2 regions of the Bacillus sp. LH1 genome follow, and region 2 is predicted to be linked to the other one. Evidence: a T-box and tRNA genes for the amino acid it is inferred to sense, from the RefSeq annotation. Region 2 holds a T-box; the other holds one or more tRNA genes.

Region 1 (10,115 bases), 370 kb from region 2:
TCTTTCTTCTCCACTTCATTCTTATATTCTTCACCGCGAACAATTTGTACATATCCGAGCCTTACAATAACCGCGGAGAACATTAAAAACACGCAGAAAAACAGCACGTTTAACCGAAAAGGAACGTGGGTCTTTTTCTTATTTTGCTTCTGCTTCTTGCTCATACAAACCCCCTCTACCAACAGCTATGTAATGTGAAAGGGACACCTTCATACAGGTGTCCTCACTGCTGTCTTACATCTTTTTCTATTCTAACATAAAACAAACGAGAAGTTAACCTTCTGGTTCAGTTTGATTTTGCGCGTTCCCTTGCGTTACAACACTTGCTTTACTCGCATTTCCCTCATCATATTTGACATTTTTAACTGCAAAATAAATAAGAAAATGTCCAGCACCTAAAATACATAATAAGTAAGGTAAACTTTTTTCAGGTGGAAAGAATAGTACAGCACATAAAAAACTTAAAATGGAACAGATTCTTCCGGCGTTTAACCACAACTCCCGAACAACGACATATTCCACACGCCATTCTCTCGCATTTTTCGCTCTACCAATTACGTCATATGTCATTGATCCGTACGGAACAAGTAATATAGGATATGCAATTGCAATACATGCCGCATAAATAAGTAATTTCGTGTATGTAACATTGAAAATAACTAAAAAGACGACAGCATATAAAATAATGCCTCCAAGTAAAATTGCTTTTTTTCGCCACTCCTTCTTTAACATACGAGCAACTAAGTAATAACATACAAAGGATACAGCAGAGTTCACTAAACTGTATTTCCCTAATGCAAACTCACTATTAGTTGCTAAATAAACATATACTGAAATGACAAAAATAAACGTTCCTTCTCTCAATCCTTGGAAAAAATGAGCTCGTGTAATCTTTCCCCAATTTTTATCAATCCGTCGTTCTTTCAATACTTGCACGATTTCATAACGCCCTTCACATTCTCTTTTAGATAAAAAGAAGCTTAAGACGACAGCAATTGCAAATAGAACTAATGAAAGAAAGAATATAACAGTATAGCCACTCCATTTCTCCATACGTGAAATTGTGTATCCTGCTGCTATTGGTCCAATCATTCCAGAGAAGGATGTAAGAAGTCCAAGAAACCCATTAAAGAAATCTCTTGTTTCTGGTTCTGTAATTTCAAATGTCAATAAGTTAAAAGCCAACCAGTAAAAACCGTATCCTACTCCTAAAAGAGCCCCCATTAATAAAATATACTGAGAAGCACTTTTCCCTGCTACTAAGACAACAATAAAAAAAATTGCGAGCGTCCCTACTCCTATTCGTAATAAAATCGAGCGATCGATACGTTTCGCTAATTTTCCCCCTACAAGAAATGTGAGAGGCTGTAATACCACGCTGGCTAAATTATACAAGCCAAGATTCACATAATTTTGTGTTTGTTTCCATAAATAAATATTTACAAACGTATTTGATAAAGAAATTGCGAGCGTGTATAAACCTCCTATAAGGAGCAATAACACTAAATCCCGATTCACTTCAACGTCACCAATTATATGTTTCCATTTCATACACAACTCTCCTTTACTTCATGTTCTAGTCTTCCAAAGACAAGCCCAATTATGTAAAAGGAAAGCATAGAAAAAAGCTAGGAGCTCTCCCCTAGCTTTTTCTATATTTATTACGATTATTTTGCTTCTTGGTAACGTTTTTCAGCAGCGTTCCAATCTACAACGTTCCAGAATGCGCCGATGTAGTCTGGACGACGGTTTTGGTAGTTTAAGTAGTAAGCATGCTCCCAAACATCTAAACCGATAACTGGAGTTTTACCTTCAGTTAAAGGAGAATCTTGGTTTGGAGTGCTTGTTACTTCTAACTCACCATTGTTTACTACTAACCAAGCCCAACCAGAACCGAAGCGAGTTGCGCCAGCTTTTGCGAATTCTTCTTTGAATGCATCGAAGCTACCGAATTTTGCTTCAATTGCAGTTGCAAGTTCACCTACAGGTTGTCCTCCGCCGTTTGGAGATAGGATTGTCCAGAAGAATGTATGGTTAGCATGTCCGCCACCATTGTTACGTACTGCTGTACGGATTGCTTCTGGTACTTCGTTTAAGTTTGCAACTAATTCTTCTACGCTTTTGTCAGCTAATTCTGCATGACCTTCTAAAGCAGCGTTTAAGTTTGTAATGTACGTGTTGTGATGTTTTGTATGATGGATGTTCATTGTTTCTTTGTCAAAGTGAGGCTCTAAAGCATCATACGCATAAGGTAAATTTGGTAATTCGTGTTTTGCCATTGTTATATTCCTCCCAGTTTATGTATTGCCACTTAAGTGACATACAACTTCATTCTACCCTAATTGCCATAGGGTGCAAACAAATAAATCACATTGTCTTGCTATCATTAAAGTAGCAAAATTCCCACTTCTTTTCAATTAAAATGCTCATATATTCCGTAAAAAAAGCTTCCTTCTACAAGGAAGCTTCCTGCTAACATAATAAACATGCGAAATGGATATGGACCCTGTAGGACTCGAACCTACGACCGGACGGTTATGAGCCGTCTGCTCTAACCAGCTGAGCTAAGGGTCCACAATTATGTATGTAACAACATATCAAATAGAGGAATTCCTATCGGATATGCTCTTTAAGAAATGTAAGATAAATTTACCATATAGAAAAGAAAAGTGTCAATTGTATTTTTCTTATTTAAAAGAAGAAAGTTAATAAAAGAAATTTAGTTATCTCCACTATATGTAAATATAATATATCTTGAGATTCTCTAGATTCCTACGTTACAATGATTTTATACATACATAAAGGAAGTGAATCTATGTCCATATTTACCCAATTCGTAAAAAGCATATACTCGCCTAAAGATATGGCGCTATTCCGTTTTCAAAAAATCGGTAAAACCATTTTGTATATTATGCTACTTTGCTTAATTACTACTATTCCAAGAACTTTTTTGTACGGTAGTTTTATCCAGGATGGTGTTGGCATGGTAAATCAAGTCATCGATAAAGATTTACCTGATTTTAAAATCGAAAATGGCGAACTAAAAGCCGATATTGATCAACCTATTGAAAAAGAAGAAGGAAATACACTTTTCGTATTTGATCCAAATTCAACAGACCTAGAAAAATATCAAAATAAAACAGGTTTATTTGTTTTAAAAGATAAAGTAGTCTCTATGGGAAATGGTCAAACACAAACGTATTCTTATAACGATTTGTTAGGTGCATCCCTGGAGAAAAAAGATTTACAAGAATTTATTTCTTTATTCGATAATATTTATCCAATTTTATTATTTGTTATTGGATTCTTAGTGTACCTATTCCAATTATTCATCACTTTTGTAGGCGTGACTTTACTTGCGTTCATCGGTTCTGCTATGAGCGGTCAACGTAAACTATCCTATAAACAAGTTTGGACACTAACTGCATACAGCTACACGATCCCAACCATTTTCTTCATGATTATGGATTTATTCAAAATCGTCGTACCTGGAGCAACGTTCATTTATATCGCTGTTGTTTTAATCGTTCTATACTTAACGATTAAAGAGGTACCCAAACCGAAAGAAAAATAAAAAATGCCTAAATAGGCATTTTTTTTTTGGACAAGCATATATTCCTAGCAAAGGAGTGAAGAATATGAAGAGATTAGGTATATTCCTATTCGTGCTTGTTCTCGGTTATATATTTTATTACGATATAAAAATCGGTACTTTACCGATGTTAAGTTCATATAAAAAAACAACTGCTGCTCAAACAATTAAAAAAGAAAACACAGACAGTCAACAAAATAAAGCGAACAAAACAGAAAAAGAAACGGATGTATCTTATAAAACAATTGAAGTAAAAACTGGTGAGACAGTTCTTTCTATTACAGAACAAATTAACAAGAAAAAAATTCCTTCCATAGAAAAAGTCATTGACGACTTTAAACAATTAAACAAAAGTACATCTGCTACAAAAATACAAATTGGAAAGTCTTATAAATTCCCGTTATATCAATAAGCTATCACTTAATCCTTGTCAATTACATAAAGGCGCTGATACAATAGTAAAAGTGAAACCGAGTACTTCGGTTTCTATAGCCCTATATCACGTATACTATCATTGATATGAGGGACTAAATAAGAAACTTCTTTTATAAGGAGAGCGATCTATTCGTGAATGAAATGACTCATCGTACAAAAACACGTCCAGTTAAAGTCGGTAATTTAACAATCGGCGGTAATAATGAATTAATTATACAAAGTATGACAACAACAAAAACACATGATGTTGAAGCAACAGTTGCTGAAATCAAGCGTTTAGAAGAAGCCGGCTGTCAAGTCGTCCGCGTTGCCGTTCCAGATGAACGCGCAGCAGATGCTATTGCTGATATAAAAAAACAAATCAACATTCCACTTGTTGCTGATATTCATTTTGATTATCGCCTTGCTTTAAAAGCAATTGAAGGTGGCATCGATAAAGTACGTATCAATCCAGGTAATATTGGTCGTCGCCATAAAGTAGAAGCTGTTGTAAATGCAGCAAAAGAGCGCGGTATTCCAATCCGTATCGGTGTAAACGCTGGTTCATTAGAGCGACACATTTTAGAAAAGTACGGGTACCCAACTGCAGATGGTATGGTTGAGAGCGCGCTACATCATATTAAAATTTTAGAGGACTTAGATTTCCACGATATTATCGTATCTATGAAAGCCTCTGATGTTAACTTAGCAATCGAGGCATACGAGAAAGCTGCTCGTGCTTTTGATTATCCATTACATTTAGGTATTACAGAATCTGGAACATTGTTTGCCGGAACTGTAAAAAGTGCTGCTGGTCTTGGAGCAATCTTAAATAAAGGCATCGGAAATACACTACGTATTTCATTAAGTGCTGATCCAGTTGAAGAAGTAAAAGTTGCTCGCGAATTATTAAAATCATTCGGTCTTGCGTCTAATGCAGCAACACTTATCTCTTGTCCAACTTGTGGTCGTATTGAAATCGATTTAATTAGCATTGCTAACGAAGTGGAAGAATACATCTCTACACTTCAAGTACCAATTAAAGTTGCAGTACTTGGTTGCGCTGTAAATGGCCCTGGTGAAGCTCGTGAAGCTGATATCGGTATTGCCGGTGCACGTGGAGAGGGATTATTATTCCGTAAAGGGCAAGTCGTTCGTAAAGTACCAGAAGAAACAATGGTAGAAGAACTGAAAAAAGAAATCGACGTAATTGCTGCTGAAATGGCTGCTGAACGAGAAAAAGAAAAAGAGACACAAGAACAATAAAAAGAAGGTTGCCACAATATTTGTGAGCAACCTTCTTTTCTACGTAAAAAAGCTCGTCAGTTACATAACCGACGAGCTTTTACTTTGCACATTTTGGACAACGACCATATATTTCAAACTTATGACCCGTTACTTCATAACCAGTAAAATCTTTATTCATAAAATCCATTGGGCAGGAAGTAATCTCTTTCGTCCCCCCACAATCCAAACAAATAAAATGATGATGATGTTCCATAATAGAACAAGTAAAACGAAAATGTTTTTCGCCATTTAATTCCGTTTGTTCTAAAACACCAATCTCAGCAAAAACTGTTAAGTTACGATAAATCGTATCAAAACTAAGCCCTGGATAATCGTCTTTCATATGTTCTAAAACGTCTTTCGCAGTTAAATAACGATTATGTGCTGCAAATAATCTGAGCATCTCTTCTCTTTTTCCAGTATGTTTATATCCTTTTTCTTTCATTAGGCGTAAAGCTTCTGTTAGATTCATACCTATCCCTACTTTATGCAGTTTTTTTCTTCTTCCATAAAATCGCACCGATTAAAATAAGAACTGCTATCATAACAATTGTACCACCTGGCGCTAGATCAAGTTGATACGAAGCAAACATTCCACCAATTACTGCAATTTCACCAAATAAAATGGAAAAGAAAATTGTTTGTTTAAATCCTTTAGCAATACGAATACTTGCTGCAACTGGTAATGTCATTAATGATGATACGAGAAGAACCCCCACTACACGCATTGATACTGCAATGACAAGAGCAACTAATATAATGAAAATAAAGTGAATCCATTTCGCTCTTAAACCAGTTGATACTGCGTATTCCTCATCAAATGATAATAGAAACAGCTCTTTATATAATAAAATAATTGTCGCAACAACAACAATTGCTACAATCCCAATAATAATTAAATCTGTACTTGTTACAGCACTGACACTACCAAATAAATAACTAAATAAGTCTGTGTTAAATCCATTTGCAAGTGAAATGAAAATAACTCCAACCCCCATCCCTGCCGAAAGGATAATTGGAATTGCTAATTCTTGATAGTGCTTATATACAGTTCGTAACTTTTCGATTAGTAGCGCTCCACCAATCGAGAAAATCATCCCCATATATAAGGGGTTTAAAAATCCACCTGTAAAAATGGTTTTTTCAAGTAATAAACTTGCTGCAATACCCGATAACGTCACGTGACTTAATGCATCCGCAATAAGAGATAAACGACGAATAACAACAAACACACCAATTAGCGGTGCAACAAGTCCAATTAAAATACCTGCGTATAAAGAATTACGTAAAAAGTCATATTGTAAAAAATCTTGTATCATTATATCCTCCCGTGATGCTCATGTTCGTGTTCTAAACGATGAACATGATGTCCATATAAGACGGACATTTCTGCATCTTCTAACTCTCGGAACTTCTCTACATTTCCATGGAAATGTAGATGTTGGTTTAGGCATGCAACATGTGTTACTTTTTCAGTAACAGCTCCCATATCATGAGTAACAAGAATTAATGTGATCCCGAGCCTTTTGTTTAAATCCTCTAATATTTCGTAAAAACTTTCCACATTTTTCACATCGATTCCAACAGTAGGCTCGTCCAAAATAAGCAATTCAGGATCACTAACGAGCGCACGAGCAATAAATACACGCTGTTGCTGTCCACCAGAAAGCTCTCCAATGTTACGACCTTGAAACTCACTCATCCCTACATCAGCAATTGCTTTTTCTACCTTTTTTTTATCCTCTTTTGTAAAAAAGCGAAAAAGCCCTTTTTTCGAAACAAGTCCCATTGAGACAACTTCAGAAACAGTTGCTGGAAAACCAGAATTGAAACTATTTGCCTTTTGGGATACATAACCAACTTTGTTCCATTCCTTAAACTTCTTACTATCAACGCCAAACACGCGTATGCTTCCTTCTTTTGGCTTTAAAACGCCTAATAAACACTTAAGTAAAGTTGATTTACCTGAACCATTCGGTCCCACTAAACCTAAAAAAGCTCCCTTCGGAACTTGCAAATTAATATTTTCTAACACATTCCGATCTTCATATCGGAATGTTAAACCTTCAATTTCTAATATATTATTCATAGCATCTCACCTATTTTAATTCAGAATGATTCCGATTTATATCTATTTGAATTATAGTACAGCTTATTATAGTTGTAAACCAATCTGCCTAAAATATATCTATTTTTTCAAGAAACCTTACTATTATAACAAAAAGCAGAGAAAAATTCTCTGCTTCCGAAAAATATTCCTATAAACTTTTTAGTGAATAGCCGATTTAAACTTACCACCATTTGTCTCTTGCGTGCTCATAATCGTAACAAATGCATTTTCATCAATTTCATGCACAATTGATTTTAACTTCGTCACTTCTAGACGCGTTACCACTGCATAAATAACTTCTTTTTCTTTATCCGTGTAACCACCTTTTGCTACAAGCTTTGTCGTTCCACGGCCAAGACGATGCAAAATCGCGTTTGATACTTCCTCATATTGATCAGATACAATTAAAACCGCCTTCGTTTCATCTAGCCCTTGAATTACTGTATCGATTGTTTTAAATGCGATATAGTACGTCATAACAGAATACATCGCTTGTTCCACACCAAACACAAATGCTGCCCATGCAAAAATAAATAAGTTCACAAACATTACGAACTCACCAACAGAGAACGGTAGTTTCTTCGTTAATAAAATCCCCATAATTTCAGTTCCATCTAACGACCCACCATGACGAATTACAAGTCCTACACCAAGACCTAAAATAAGCCCACCAAACACTGTCGCTAAAATAGGTTCTGTTGTAAATGGTGGCACCGCATGTAACGTTGACTCAATGAAAGCTAACGCTACAATACCAAATGTCGAAGATAACATAAATGTTTTTCCAATTTGCTTATAACCGGAATACATAAATGGGATATTGAGAACAACGACTAAAGTAGAAAAACTTAACCACCAAATGTTAGGAGTAAGATAATCTAATATAAGAGAAATACCAATAATTCCACCATCAATAATTTTATTTGGCATTAAAAATAGTTCAATCGCCACCGCCGCGCATGCTGCTCCAAAAATAATCATAACTAAACGATAAATGAGATGAATAACACTTTCTTTTCGATGTTGCTTTTGCTCCATAAGCCCTCCCTGTACTCTTTTTCTGTAGTTTCGTCCTTATATTATAACATACGCTTCTTTTCCTCATGAAAAAAGAAACTCCATACGAATATGTACAAGCTACATGCTCATATATTTCGATAGAAGAACGCGTGAAGGAGGATAATAAGATGAACCTCATTAAACAAATTGTTAATAAAAAATTAAATCATATTTCTACAAAAGAGTTATTAAAATATAGCAAAGAATACGAAGTTCCTATTACAGCCGCACAAGCTGACCAAATCGTTTTACTTATGAAGGGTAAAAATATTAATATTTACGATAACAACGAGCGACTAGAGCTCTTAAAACAGATCGCAAAAGTAACTTCCCCTGCCACTGCCCAACAAGTAAATACATTGTTTCAGCAACTACTAAAATAAGGAGGGGATTTCCCCTCCTTATTGCGCTTTAATTTTTTCAAGAAGCCCTTCATCAAAAGTGCCGTTTTTCAGCATTTCGATTTCCAATTTATATGGGGGCTTCTTATCTTTTTTATCTTCCCCTACATACGGTGTTTCAAGAATTTTTGGTACATGCATTAACTGTGGATGATGTACAATGTGATGCAATGCTTTATACCCAATGTGACCAAATCCAATGTTTTCATGACGGTCTTTTCCTGCTCCGCGTACATTTTTACTATCATTAATATGAAGTACTTGTAAACGATCTATACCAACGATCTTATCAAATTCGTTTAATACGCCGTCAAAGTCATTTACAATATCATATCCTGCATCGTGCGTATGACACGTATCAAAGCATACGGATAGCTTTTCATTATATTTTACACCATCAATAATCTTTGCAATTTCTTCAAAGCTACGACCGCATTCTGTTCCTTTTCCTGCCATCGTCTCTAACGCAATGTTAACCGTCTGTTCTGGCGTTAACACTTCATTAAGCCCTTTAATAATTTGTTGAATACCAGCATCTGCTCCAGCACCAACGTGCGCTCCTGGGTGAAGAACAATTTGTTTCGCTACACCTAATGCCGATGTTCTTTCAATTTCCATGCGAAGAAAGTCTACGCCTAATTGGAATGTTTCTGGCTTCGTCGTATTCCCAACATTAATAATATACGGCGCATGGACGATAATTTCCTCAATTCCGTTCAGCTCCATATGTTTTCTTCCTGCTTCTATGTTCAATTCTTCAATTGGTTTTCTTCGTGTATTTTGCGGTGCACCTGTATAAATCATAAACGTTGTTGCACCGTATGAAACAGCCTCTTCACTTGCTGCTAATAACATTTTCTTACCACTCATAGAAACATGAGATCCAATCTTTAACATACAATCACCTCTTCAATATACAATAGATATAATGATAGCATAATTTGTAGAAATATGTAGTGAATTGTTTGTTCACAAAAGACGCACTACACAAATTCATATGACTATTTAGACAGACTATACTCTTCATTTAAATTAGCGGGATTAAAAAAAGATAAGGGAAACCCCTTATCTTTTTTTATTGCTATATTTTCTCTTCACTTTGTCACGTTCTGTTGCAAGTTTACGTTTATAGTTTGGTTTTACTTTTTTCGGTTTTTTAATAACTTTCGTTGCCATAACATCAAGTTCGTCATTTGGTTTTTTACGGCTCTTACGACGACGACGCTCACCTAAATCTGCCCACTCATCTCCA
Region 2 (10,115 bases):
AGAATTAAATGAAGAAGAATTTCAAGTAGAAGTATTAGAAATTGACTATCCTTCCAAGTTTTATACGCTAGAACATAGGCAAATATTAGGTACATTTATGTCTCTTGGTTTAACAAGAGAAAAATGTGGTGATATTTTGCTGCAAGAAAATCGTGCCCAAATTGTAGTTGCGAAAGAAATTGTATCGTATATTGAGATGAACTTACAATCAATAGGGAAAGTAAAAGTCTCTTTAGCGTCAGTGCAAGGAGAACAAATTCTACAGATAGATGAAACGTGGGGAGAGAAATCTGGAACGGTTTCTTCACTTCGTTTAGATGTTATGTTAGCTGAAATGTTACATTTATCTAGACAGAAAGTACAACCTTTCATAAAAAATGGTTTAGTAAAAGTCAATTGGAAAACAGTGGAGCAAACTTCTTATGAATGCTATCCAGGAGATGTTTTTTCTGTTAGAGGATATGGCCGAAGTAAATTATTTTCTGTAGAAGGTAGAACAAAACGCGACAAATGGAGAATTTTGTATGGTATACTAAAATGATTGGTTTTTTAGAAGGAAATCCTCCTATTTTGTCGAAGAAAAGATATAATTGAAAGAGGAAATTTAGATAACTACTTGGAGGTGGCGTTGTGCCGTTAACACCATTAGATATTCATAACAAAGAATTTGGTCGCGGATTCCGTGGCTATGATGAAGATCAAGTAAATGAGTTTCTTGATCAAATTATCAAAGATTATGAATTGGTCATTCGTGAGAAAAAAGCTTTAGAAGAAAAAGTTGCGCAGTTAGAAGGGAAGTTAGATCATTTCTCTAATATTGAAGATACGTTAAACAAATCTATCGTCGTTGCACAAGAAGCAGCGGAAGAAGTAAAACGTAATGCGCAAAAAGAAGCGAAATTAATTGTGCGTGAAGCTGAAAAGAATGCTGATCGTATTATTAACGAAGCATTAGTAAAATCAAGAAAAGTTGCTTTTGATATTGAAGAGCTAAAGAAACAAGCGAAAGTATTCCGAACTCGTTTCCGTATGTTATTAGAAACACAGCTTGAGATGTTAAACAACGATGATTGGGATAAACTAATTGAATTAGAAGACGAAGTAGATGAACTGTTGAAAAAAGAAGAAACAGTGTAAGCTTGACGTTTTTCTCATTATTACATATAATTTTAAACAACATATTTATTAAGAAAAACGAAGATAGGGATAAGTACCTTTTCAAACCTTATATAGCGAACTGAGGATGGTGTAAGCTCAGGATAAGGAGATAGTGGGAATATCACCCTGGAGTTCCGCGCTGAACAAATAGAGTAAGCGTAGGCGTGTATTCGCGTTAAGAATATAAAGAGGATTCTATACATATGTATATGATCTACTAGGGTGGTACCGCGGGAGACTTTCTCGTCCCTTTTTGGGATGAGAAGGTCTCTTTTTTATTCCGTTTTTTAAGAGTTTCTTTTATACATGTAAGGAGGAATTGAGCATGGAGTACAAAAATACATTACTGATGCCAAAAACAGAGTTCCCAATGCGTGGGAATTTACCAAAACGTGAGCCTGCAATGCAAGAAAAATGGGCTGAAATGAATATTTACGAAAAAGTACAAGAACATACAAAAGGACGTCCTTTATTTGTATTGCATGATGGACCTCCATATGCGAATGGTGACATTCATATGGGACATGCATTAAATAAAGTATTAAAAGACTTTATTGTTCGTTATAAATCAATGACTGGTTTTAGTGCGCCATATGTTCCAGGATGGGATACGCACGGTTTACCAATTGAACAAGCTTTAACAAATAAAGGTGTAAAACGTAAAGAAATGACAGTTGCTGAGTTCCGTAAGTTATGTGCAGAGTATGCATATGAACAAGTAGAACGTCAACGTGAACAATTTAAGCGTCTAGGTGTACGTGCAGATTGGGATAATCCATATATTACTTTAGAGCCAGCTTATGAAGCACAACAAATCAAAGTGTTTGGTGACATGGCGAAAAAAGGTTATATCTATAAAGGTCAAAAACCAGTTTACTGGTCTCCAACGAGTGAATCTGCTTTAGCGGAAGCTGAAATTGAATATCAAGATAAAAAATCAGCATCTATTTACGTAGCATTCCCTGTAAAAGATGGAAAGAACGTATTAGAAGGTGATGAAAAGTACATCATTTGGACAACGACACCTTGGACATTACCTGCAAACTTAGGTATTTCTGTTCACCCAGAGCTTGAATATAGCATTGTAAAAGTAAACGATGAGAAATATATCATTGCTTCTGAGCTGTTTGAGACAGTTGCAAAAACGTTAGAGTGGGAAAATGCTGAAGTTGTGAAAACAGTAAAAGGTAGCGAACTTGAGTACACAGTTGCAAAACATCCATTCTACGATCGTGATTCATTAGTTATGCTAGGAGACCACGTAACAACAGATGCAGGTACAGGTTGTGTTCATACAGCACCAGGACACGGGGAAGATGACTTCGTTGTTGGTAAAAAGTATGGATTAGAAGTACTTTGCCCAGTCGATGATAAAGGTGTATTAACAAATGAGGCACCTGGATTTGAAGGCTTATTCTATGATAAAGCTAATAAACCAATTACAGAAAAATTAGAAGAAGTAGGCGCGTTACTGAAACTAACATTCATTACACATTCATACCCACATGATTGGAGAACGAAAAAACCAATTATTTTCCGTGCGACAGCACAGTGGTTTGCATCTATTGAAGCATTCCGTAAAGAATTAATAGAAGCTGTAGCAGAAACAAAATGGGTACCAGCATGGGGAGAAACTCGTCTTCATAATATGGTTCGTGACCGTGGTGACTGGTGTATTTCTCGTCAGCGTGCATGGGGTGTGCCAATTCCGGTATTCTATGCTGAGAATGGTGATCCAATTATTACGGATGAAACAATTAACCATGTAGCAGATTTATTCCGTGAACACGGTTCTAACGTATGGTTCGAGCGTGAAGCGAAAGATCTATTACCAGAAGGATTTACACATCCAGGTAGCCCAAATGGCGAATTCCGTAAAGAAACAGACATCATGGATGTATGGTTCGATTCAGGTTCTTCTCACCAAGCGGTATTAGAAGAGCGCGAAGATTTACAGCGTCCAGCTGATTTATATTTAGAAGGATCTGACCAGTATCGTGGTTGGTTTAACTCTTCATTATCAACAGCAGTTGCTGTAACAGGTAAAGCTCCATATAAAGGCGTACTAAGTCACGGTTTCGTACTAGATGGTGAAGGACGTAAGATGAGTAAGTCGATTGGAAACATTGTCGTACCGAAGAAAATTATGGATCAATTAGGCGGAGACATTTTACGCTTATGGGTATCTTCTGTTGACTATCAATCTGACGTACGTATTTCAGATGATATTTTAAAACAAGTAGCAGAAGTGTATCGTAAAATCCGTAACACATTCCGTTTCTTATTAGGAAACTTAGACGACTTTAAGCCAAGTGAAAATGCAGTAGCTGTAGCTGAACTTCGTGAAGTAGATCGTTACATGTTAGTGAAATTAAATGACTTAATTACAAAAGTTAAAGAAGCATATGAGACATACGACTTCGCTGCTGTGTATCATGCAATTCATAACTTCTGTACAATTGATTTAAGTTCATTCTATTTAGACTTTGCAAAAGACATTTTATATATTGAAGGTGCAAACCACGAAGATCGTCGTGCGATTCAAACTGTATTATATGATGTTCTTGTTGCGTTAACGAAACTTGTAACACCAATCTTACCGCATACAGCTGATGAAGTATGGCCATACATTCCAGGCGTAACAGAAGAAAGTGTACAATTAACTGATATGCCAGAAGCTGTACAATTAGATGACGCGGAAGCGTTAAAAACAAAATGGGATGCATTTATGACATTACGTGATGACGTGTTAAAAGCACTAGAAGTAGCTCGTAATGAAAAAGTAATCGGTAAGTCATTAAATGCAAGCATTACGCTATATCCAACTGCAGAAATGAAAGCTATGTTAGAGTCTATTAGCGAAGACTTAAAGCAATTATTCATCGTTTCTGAGTATAAACTTGGTGGTATGATGGATGAAGCGCCAGCAGATGCACCGAAGTATGAACATACAGCGGTTGTTGTTGCTCAAGCAACTGGTGAAACATGTGAACGTTGTTGGGTAGTTTCAGAAACAATTGGTAAAGATGCTGAACATGAAACATTATGTGAGCGTTGTGCAACAGTTGTTAAAGAAAACTATGTAAAATAATAAAAAAAGCTGACTGCTATTGATGCAGTCAGTTTTTTTGTTTATGGCATATCAAAATCACTTTCAGACTCTTTCCTGTGAAGGAAAAATGTGTGTGAGGTAAGCAAATAAATTTCGGACACACTAACTGTACATTACAGCTAGGAGGAATGTACACGTGAATGAAATTTACATGGAAATAAAAGAAGAATTGCAATTGATGAGAAAAGAGTTGCAAGAGAGACTAGCTAAAGAAGTAATGCACAAATATGATGTCGAGTTCAGCCAAGAGCTTGGATATGAAATTAAGGAAGAGATAAAGAAAAAATTGCTATTACATGATATAAAAGAGGATTTAAAGGATGTAGAACGCGCATTATTTAAAATGGAAATAGACATGTATGGTATTTGTGAAGAGACGGGGAGATTAATTTCGACAAAGCAAATGAAGACAATGCCGACTGCCCGTACGATTCATGAATTCTTTTATGAAAAGGTAAATGTATGAATACGCACAACGATATTATATTACCTTTTTTTAATTTATTTTATTCTTCTATAAAGGTTCATTGTGAAAAGGTAGCAGCTATGCTAAAATTTTGAGGTACACTGTCTTTGTGGGGGAAATGAAAATGATATATTATGTAATAGCGTTATTCGTCATTGCTATCGATCAAATATCGAAGTGGTTAATTGTAAAGAACATGGAATTGGGTACGAGTATTCCGATTATCGACAATGTATTATACATAACATCACATCGAAATAGAGGCGCTGCTTGGGGTATTTTAGAAAATAAAATGTGGTTCTTCTACATTATTACAGTTGTTTTTGTAGTGTTTATTGTATTTTATATGAAAAAGTATGCGAAAACAGACAAGCTTCTAGGTATTTCGCTAGGCCTAATTTTGGGCGGGGCAATTGGTAACTTTATTGATCGTGTATTTAGACAAGAAGTAGTGGATTTCATTCACGTGTATATTTTCTCGTACAACTATCCAGTATTCAATATAGCTGATTCAGCATTATGTATTGGTGTTGTATTAATTATTATTCAAACATTATTAGAAGGCAAGAAAGCGAAGGAGTAATTGAATGAGTGAAGTAGTACAAGTAACAGTTGCAGCAGAGCAAAAAAATGAGCGAATTGATAAATTCGTTGCAGGGATAAATAACGAATGGTCACGTACGCAAGTGCAGCAATGGATTAAAGATGACGTTGTGACAGTAAACGGGAAAGCGGTAAAAGGGAATTATAAAGTAAAAGAAGAAGATGAAATTACAGTAACAATTCCTGAACCAGAAGAGTTAGATATTCAACCAGAGGATTTAAATTTAGAAATTTATTATGAAGATGCAGATGTGCTTGTTGTAAATAAGCCACGTGGTATGGTTGTACATCCAGCACCAGGGCATACAAGTGGTACACTTGTAAATGGCCTTATGCATCATTGTACAGACTTATCAGGCATTAACGGTGTAATGCGTCCAGGTATCGTGCATCGTATTGATAAAGATACATCTGGACTATTAATGGTTGCTAAAAATGATATGGCACATGAATCGCTTGTGAATCAGCTTGTAGCAAAAACAGTAACGAGACGTTACAAAGCGATTGTACACGGTGTGATTCCGCATGATAAGGGAACGATTGATGCTCCGATTGCTCGTGATAAGAAAGAGCGTCAAAGTATGACAGTTGATGAAAATGGTAAGAACGCTGTTACGCACTTCCAAGTGTTAGAACGCTTTAAAGACTTTACACTTGTAGAATGTCGCTTAGAAACGGGACGTACGCACCAAATTCGTGTTCATATGAAATATATTGGCTATCCACTTGCAGGAGATCCGAAGTATGGTCCGAAGAAAACGTTAGATATGAATGGACAAGCACTTCATGCGGGTATTTTAGGCTTTGATCATCCTCGTACGGGTGAATATATTCAGTTTGAGGCACCGATTCCAGAAGTGTTTGAAGACGCATTAAATATTTTACGAAAATAGTATTGACAAATCATAAGAAAACTGAGATACTGACAACAGTTAAATAATGATCCTTTAACACAGCCCCGTGAGGTTGAGAAGGTAACGGTTTGAAATACTTAGGGTATGTTGTACCCTTTTTTCAAAAGTCCTCTCGCACACGCTGAGAGGACTTTTTTTATACCATTACTCTCACGCAAGAAAAAAGCTTGGAGGTGTAGAGCATGCAAGAGAAAGCTGTCGTTTTAGATGACCAAATGATTCGCCGCGCTTTAACACGAATTAGTCATGAAATCGTGGAACGAAATAAAGGTGTCGATAATTGTGTTCTTGTCGGAATTAAAACTCGTGGAATTTTTATTGCACAACGTTTGGCAGAACGAATTGGTCAAATTGAAGGAAAAGAAATGGAAGTTGGAGAGTTAGACATTACGTTATATCGTGATGATTTAACACTACAATCGAAAAATAAAGAACCACTTGTAAAAGGTTCTGATATCCCTGTAGATATTACGAAGAAAAAAGTTATCCTTGTGGATGACGTATTATATACAGGAAGAACAGTTCGAGCAGCAATGGATGCTCTTATGGATTTAGGTAGACCATCTCAAATCCAATTGGCGGTTCTTGTTGATAGAGGTCATCGCGAATTACCAATTCGCGCTGATTATGTAGGGAAGAATATTCCAACATCAAGTGAAGAGCGTATCGAAGTTGATTTGCAAGAGACAGATCAACAAGATCGAGTAAGCATATACGATAAGTAAAGCCCTTTTAAATGTAGTCCTGTGAGGCTGCCAAAGGGTCTTGGCTTTCATATGTCAAATTTGGCATACGAAAGTGTAGGACTCTTTGTGCACAGGCACAAAGAGTTTTTTTATTGCAAAGATTTAAACTGAAGGAGGATGTAACAATGGAACAAAAGCCAGTGTTAGACGTTAATGAAGTACCGAAACCGGGAAAATGGTTATTTTTAAGTATACAACATTTGTTCGCGATGTTTGGATCAACAGTACTTGTTCCGTTTTTAACAGGATTGAATCCATCAGTAGCATTAATATCAAGTGGATTAGGAACGTTAGCATTCCTTCTTATAACGAAAGGTCAAGTACCTGCTTATCTAGGATCATCATTCGCCTTTATCGCACCGATTATAACAGCGAAAACGGCAGGTGGACCGGGAGCGGCAATGCTTGGTGGTTTGCTAGCAGGACTTGTGTACATCTTAATCTCACTCGGAATTAAGAAATCAGGATCAGAGTGGATTATGAAATTACTACCACCAATCGTAGTTGGTCCAGTAGTAATGGTAATCGGTCTAGCTTTAGCACATACAGCAGTTAACATGGCGATGAACGGTGCGGATGGCAAATATAGCTTTACACACTTTTCAGTAGCGTTAGTAACATTAGCAATTACAATTATATGCTCGATATTTGGAAGAGGGTTTTTCAGTATCATACCAGTGTTACTTGGCATTATCGGCGGATATATCTTCGCTTACTTCCAAGGGCTAGTAGACTTAAAGCCGGTAGCTGAGGCAAAATGGTTTGTTGTACCAGATTTCACAGTACCATTTGTAACATACACACCAGAGTTTTCATGGAAGATTGTACTCTTGATGGTACCAGTTGCACTAGTAACAATATCAGAACATATCGGACATCAAATTGTTCTTGGAAATGTTATTAAAAGAGATTTAATTGAAAAACCAGGTTTACACCGTTCAATCTTCGGTGACGGAGTAGCAACATTAATCGCGTCACTAATCGGTGGGCCACCGAATACAACGTATGGTGAAAACATCGGTGTGCTAGCAATTACGAGAGCATACAGTGTATACTTATTCATCGGTTCAGCAGTATTCGCAATCATGTTCGGATTTATCGGTAAGATTTCTGCACTGATTCATTCAATCCCAACACCAGTTATGGGTGGTGTATCAATCTTACTATTCGGTGTAATCGCATCAAGCGGATTACGCATGATGGTAGATGATAAAACAGATTTAAGTGACAAACGAAACTTAATGATTGCATCAGTAATATTAGTAATCGGTATTGGTGGAGCGGTACTTCACGTAGGAGAATCATTCCAAGTAGAAGGAATGGCACTAGCAGCAATTGTAGGTGTACTGTTAAATCTACTACTACCGGAAACGAAACAAATAAAACAATCTAAGCAGATTGCTTCATAATAATAACCTTTTAATTCAGTCCTGTGAGACCGGAAAGGGTGGCTTCTTTCTTGCACCCTAGTCTCACACGATTAGGGTATTTTTATGCAAAGGTTGTTATAAAAATTCAAAAGTGGTAACATAAAAATCAGAAAGATGAGGGATGACGATGAGCCATTTGTTAACGATGAGTGAATTATCGGAAGTAGAAATTTCAGAAATCCTAAAAGATGCAGAAGATTTTGCGAATGGAAAAGAGAGCAAAACGACAGAGCAAACTTTTGTTGCGAACTTGTTCTTTGAGAATAGTACGAGAACGAGATTTAGCTTTGAAGTTGCTGAGAAGAGATTAGGACTTGATGTTTTAAACTTTTCAGCTGATGCATCTAGCGTACAAAAAGGAGAAACTCTATACGATACGATAAGAACACTAGAATCAATCGGAACAAAAGCAGTGGTCATCCGCCACGAGCAAGATCGCTACTTCGATGAATTAAAAGATCAGGTGAATATTCCAATCTTAAATGCTGGAGATGGATGCGGAAACCACCCAACACAGTGCCTACTGGACCTTCTTACAATTAAACAAGAGTTTGGAAGATTTGAAGGTTTGAAGATTGCAATAGTAGGAGATGTTCGTCATAGCCGAGTAGCACGTTCTAATGCAGAAGCATTAACGAAGCTTGGTGCAACAATTTACTTTGCAAGTCCAGAAGAGTGGAAAGATGAAGACAACACATTTGGAACATACAAACCATTAGATGAACTTGTTCCAGAAGTTGATGTAATGATGTTACTCCGTGTACAACATGAGCGTCATGATCATTATGAAACAGACATTATGAAAGAATATCATGAGAAACACGGATTAACAGTAGAAAGAGAAAAGCGTATGAAAGAAGGAAGCATTATTATGCATCCAGCTCCTGTAAACCGTGATGTTGAAATTGCAAGTGAACTTGTTGAGTGTGAGCGTTCACGTATATTTAAACAAATGGAAAATGGAGTTTACGTAAGAATGGCTGTACTAAAACGCGCCTTACCAAATGTATTAGGAGGAATGAAACATGAATTATTTGTTTAAAAATGGTCGTTATATGAATGAAGAAGGAAAAATCGTAGCAACGGATCTTCTCGTACAAGACGGTAAAATCGCTAAGGTAGCAGAAAATATTACGGCAGATAATGCTGAAGTAATCGATGTGAACGGAAAGTTAATCGCACCTGGATTAGTAGATGTACACGTACATCTTCGTGAACCAGGTGGTGAACATAAAGAAACAATTGAAACAGGTACACTAGCAGCGGCAAAAGGTGGATTCACTACAATTTGCGCAATGCCAAATACACGCCCGGTACCAGATTGCAGAGAACATATGGAAGACTTGCAAAAACGTATTGAAGAAAAAGCTCATGTTAACGTACTACCATACGGAGCAATTACAGTACGTCAAGCTGGTTCTGAAATGACAGATTTCGAAACATTAAAAGAACTTGGAGCATTTGCTTTCACAGATGACGGCGTAGGCGTACAAGATGCGAGCATGATGTTAGCGGCTATGAAACGTGCAGCAAAATTAGATATGGCAGTAGTTGCGCACTGTGAAGAGAATACGCTTATTAATAAAGGTTGTGTACATGAAGGGAAGTTTTCTGAGAAACACGGATTAAACGGTATCCCATCAGTATGTGAATCTGTACATATTGCAAGGGATATACTGCTTGCTG

The links. A T-box is a leader RNA that pairs with one kind of tRNA and senses whether it is charged. The one in region 2 lies ahead of ileS2 (isoleucine--tRNA ligase), so its partner is inferred to be a tRNA-Ile.
Region 1: it has a tRNA-Ile gene. The T-box ahead of ileS2 (isoleucine--tRNA ligase) is inferred to sense a tRNA for this amino acid. The anticodon was not compared.

The regions. Positions count from the first base shown of each region.
Region 1 is NZ_CM175007.1:4,173,942-4,184,056, forward strand. Features, by position in the region: gene ACX9TM_RS21605 (peptidoglycan D,D-transpeptidase FtsI family protein) at 1-164, opposite strand, end outside; gene ACX9TM_RS21610 (MFS transporter) at 274-1,551, opposite strand; gene sodA (superoxide dismutase [Mn]) at 1,668-2,279, opposite strand; tRNA gene ACX9TM_RS21620 (tRNA-Ile) at 2,501-2,574, opposite strand; gene yqgB (protein YqgB) at 2,816-3,574, shown strand; gene yqfZ (protein YqfZ) at 3,639-4,004, shown strand; gene ispG (flavodoxin-dependent (E)-4-hydroxy-3-methylbut-2-enyl-diphosphate synthase) at 4,169-5,272, shown strand; gene ACX9TM_RS21640 (Fur family transcriptional regulator) at 5,352-5,765, opposite strand; gene ACX9TM_RS21645 (metal ABC transporter permease) at 5,779-6,612, opposite strand; gene ACX9TM_RS21650 (metal ABC transporter ATP-binding protein) at 6,612-7,382, opposite strand; gene ACX9TM_RS21655 (YitT family protein) at 7,563-8,441, opposite strand; gene ACX9TM_RS21660 (DUF2624 domain-containing protein) at 8,591-8,845, shown strand; gene ACX9TM_RS21665 (deoxyribonuclease IV) at 8,864-9,760, opposite strand; gene ACX9TM_RS21670 (DEAD/DEAH box helicase) at 9,929-10,115, opposite strand, start outside.
Region 2 is NZ_CM175007.1:3,806,868-3,816,982, reverse strand. Features, by position in the region: gene ACX9TM_RS19590 (YlmH family RNA-binding protein) at 1-541, shown strand, start outside; gene divIVA (septum site-determining protein DivIVA) at 631-1,137, shown strand; T-box leader at 1,189-1,412, shown strand; gene ileS2 (isoleucine--tRNA ligase) at 1,484-4,249, shown strand; gene ACX9TM_RS19575 (TraR/DksA C4-type zinc finger protein) at 4,407-4,736, shown strand; gene lspA (lipoprotein signal peptidase LspA) at 4,861-5,319, shown strand; gene ACX9TM_RS19565 (RluA family pseudouridine synthase) at 5,324-6,232, shown strand; gene pyrR (bifunctional pyrimidine operon transcriptional regulator/uracil phosphoribosyltransferase) at 6,436-6,978, shown strand; gene uraA (uracil permease) at 7,125-8,408, shown strand; gene pyrB (aspartate carbamoyltransferase) at 8,557-9,471, shown strand; gene pyrC (dihydroorotase) at 9,455-10,115, shown strand, end outside.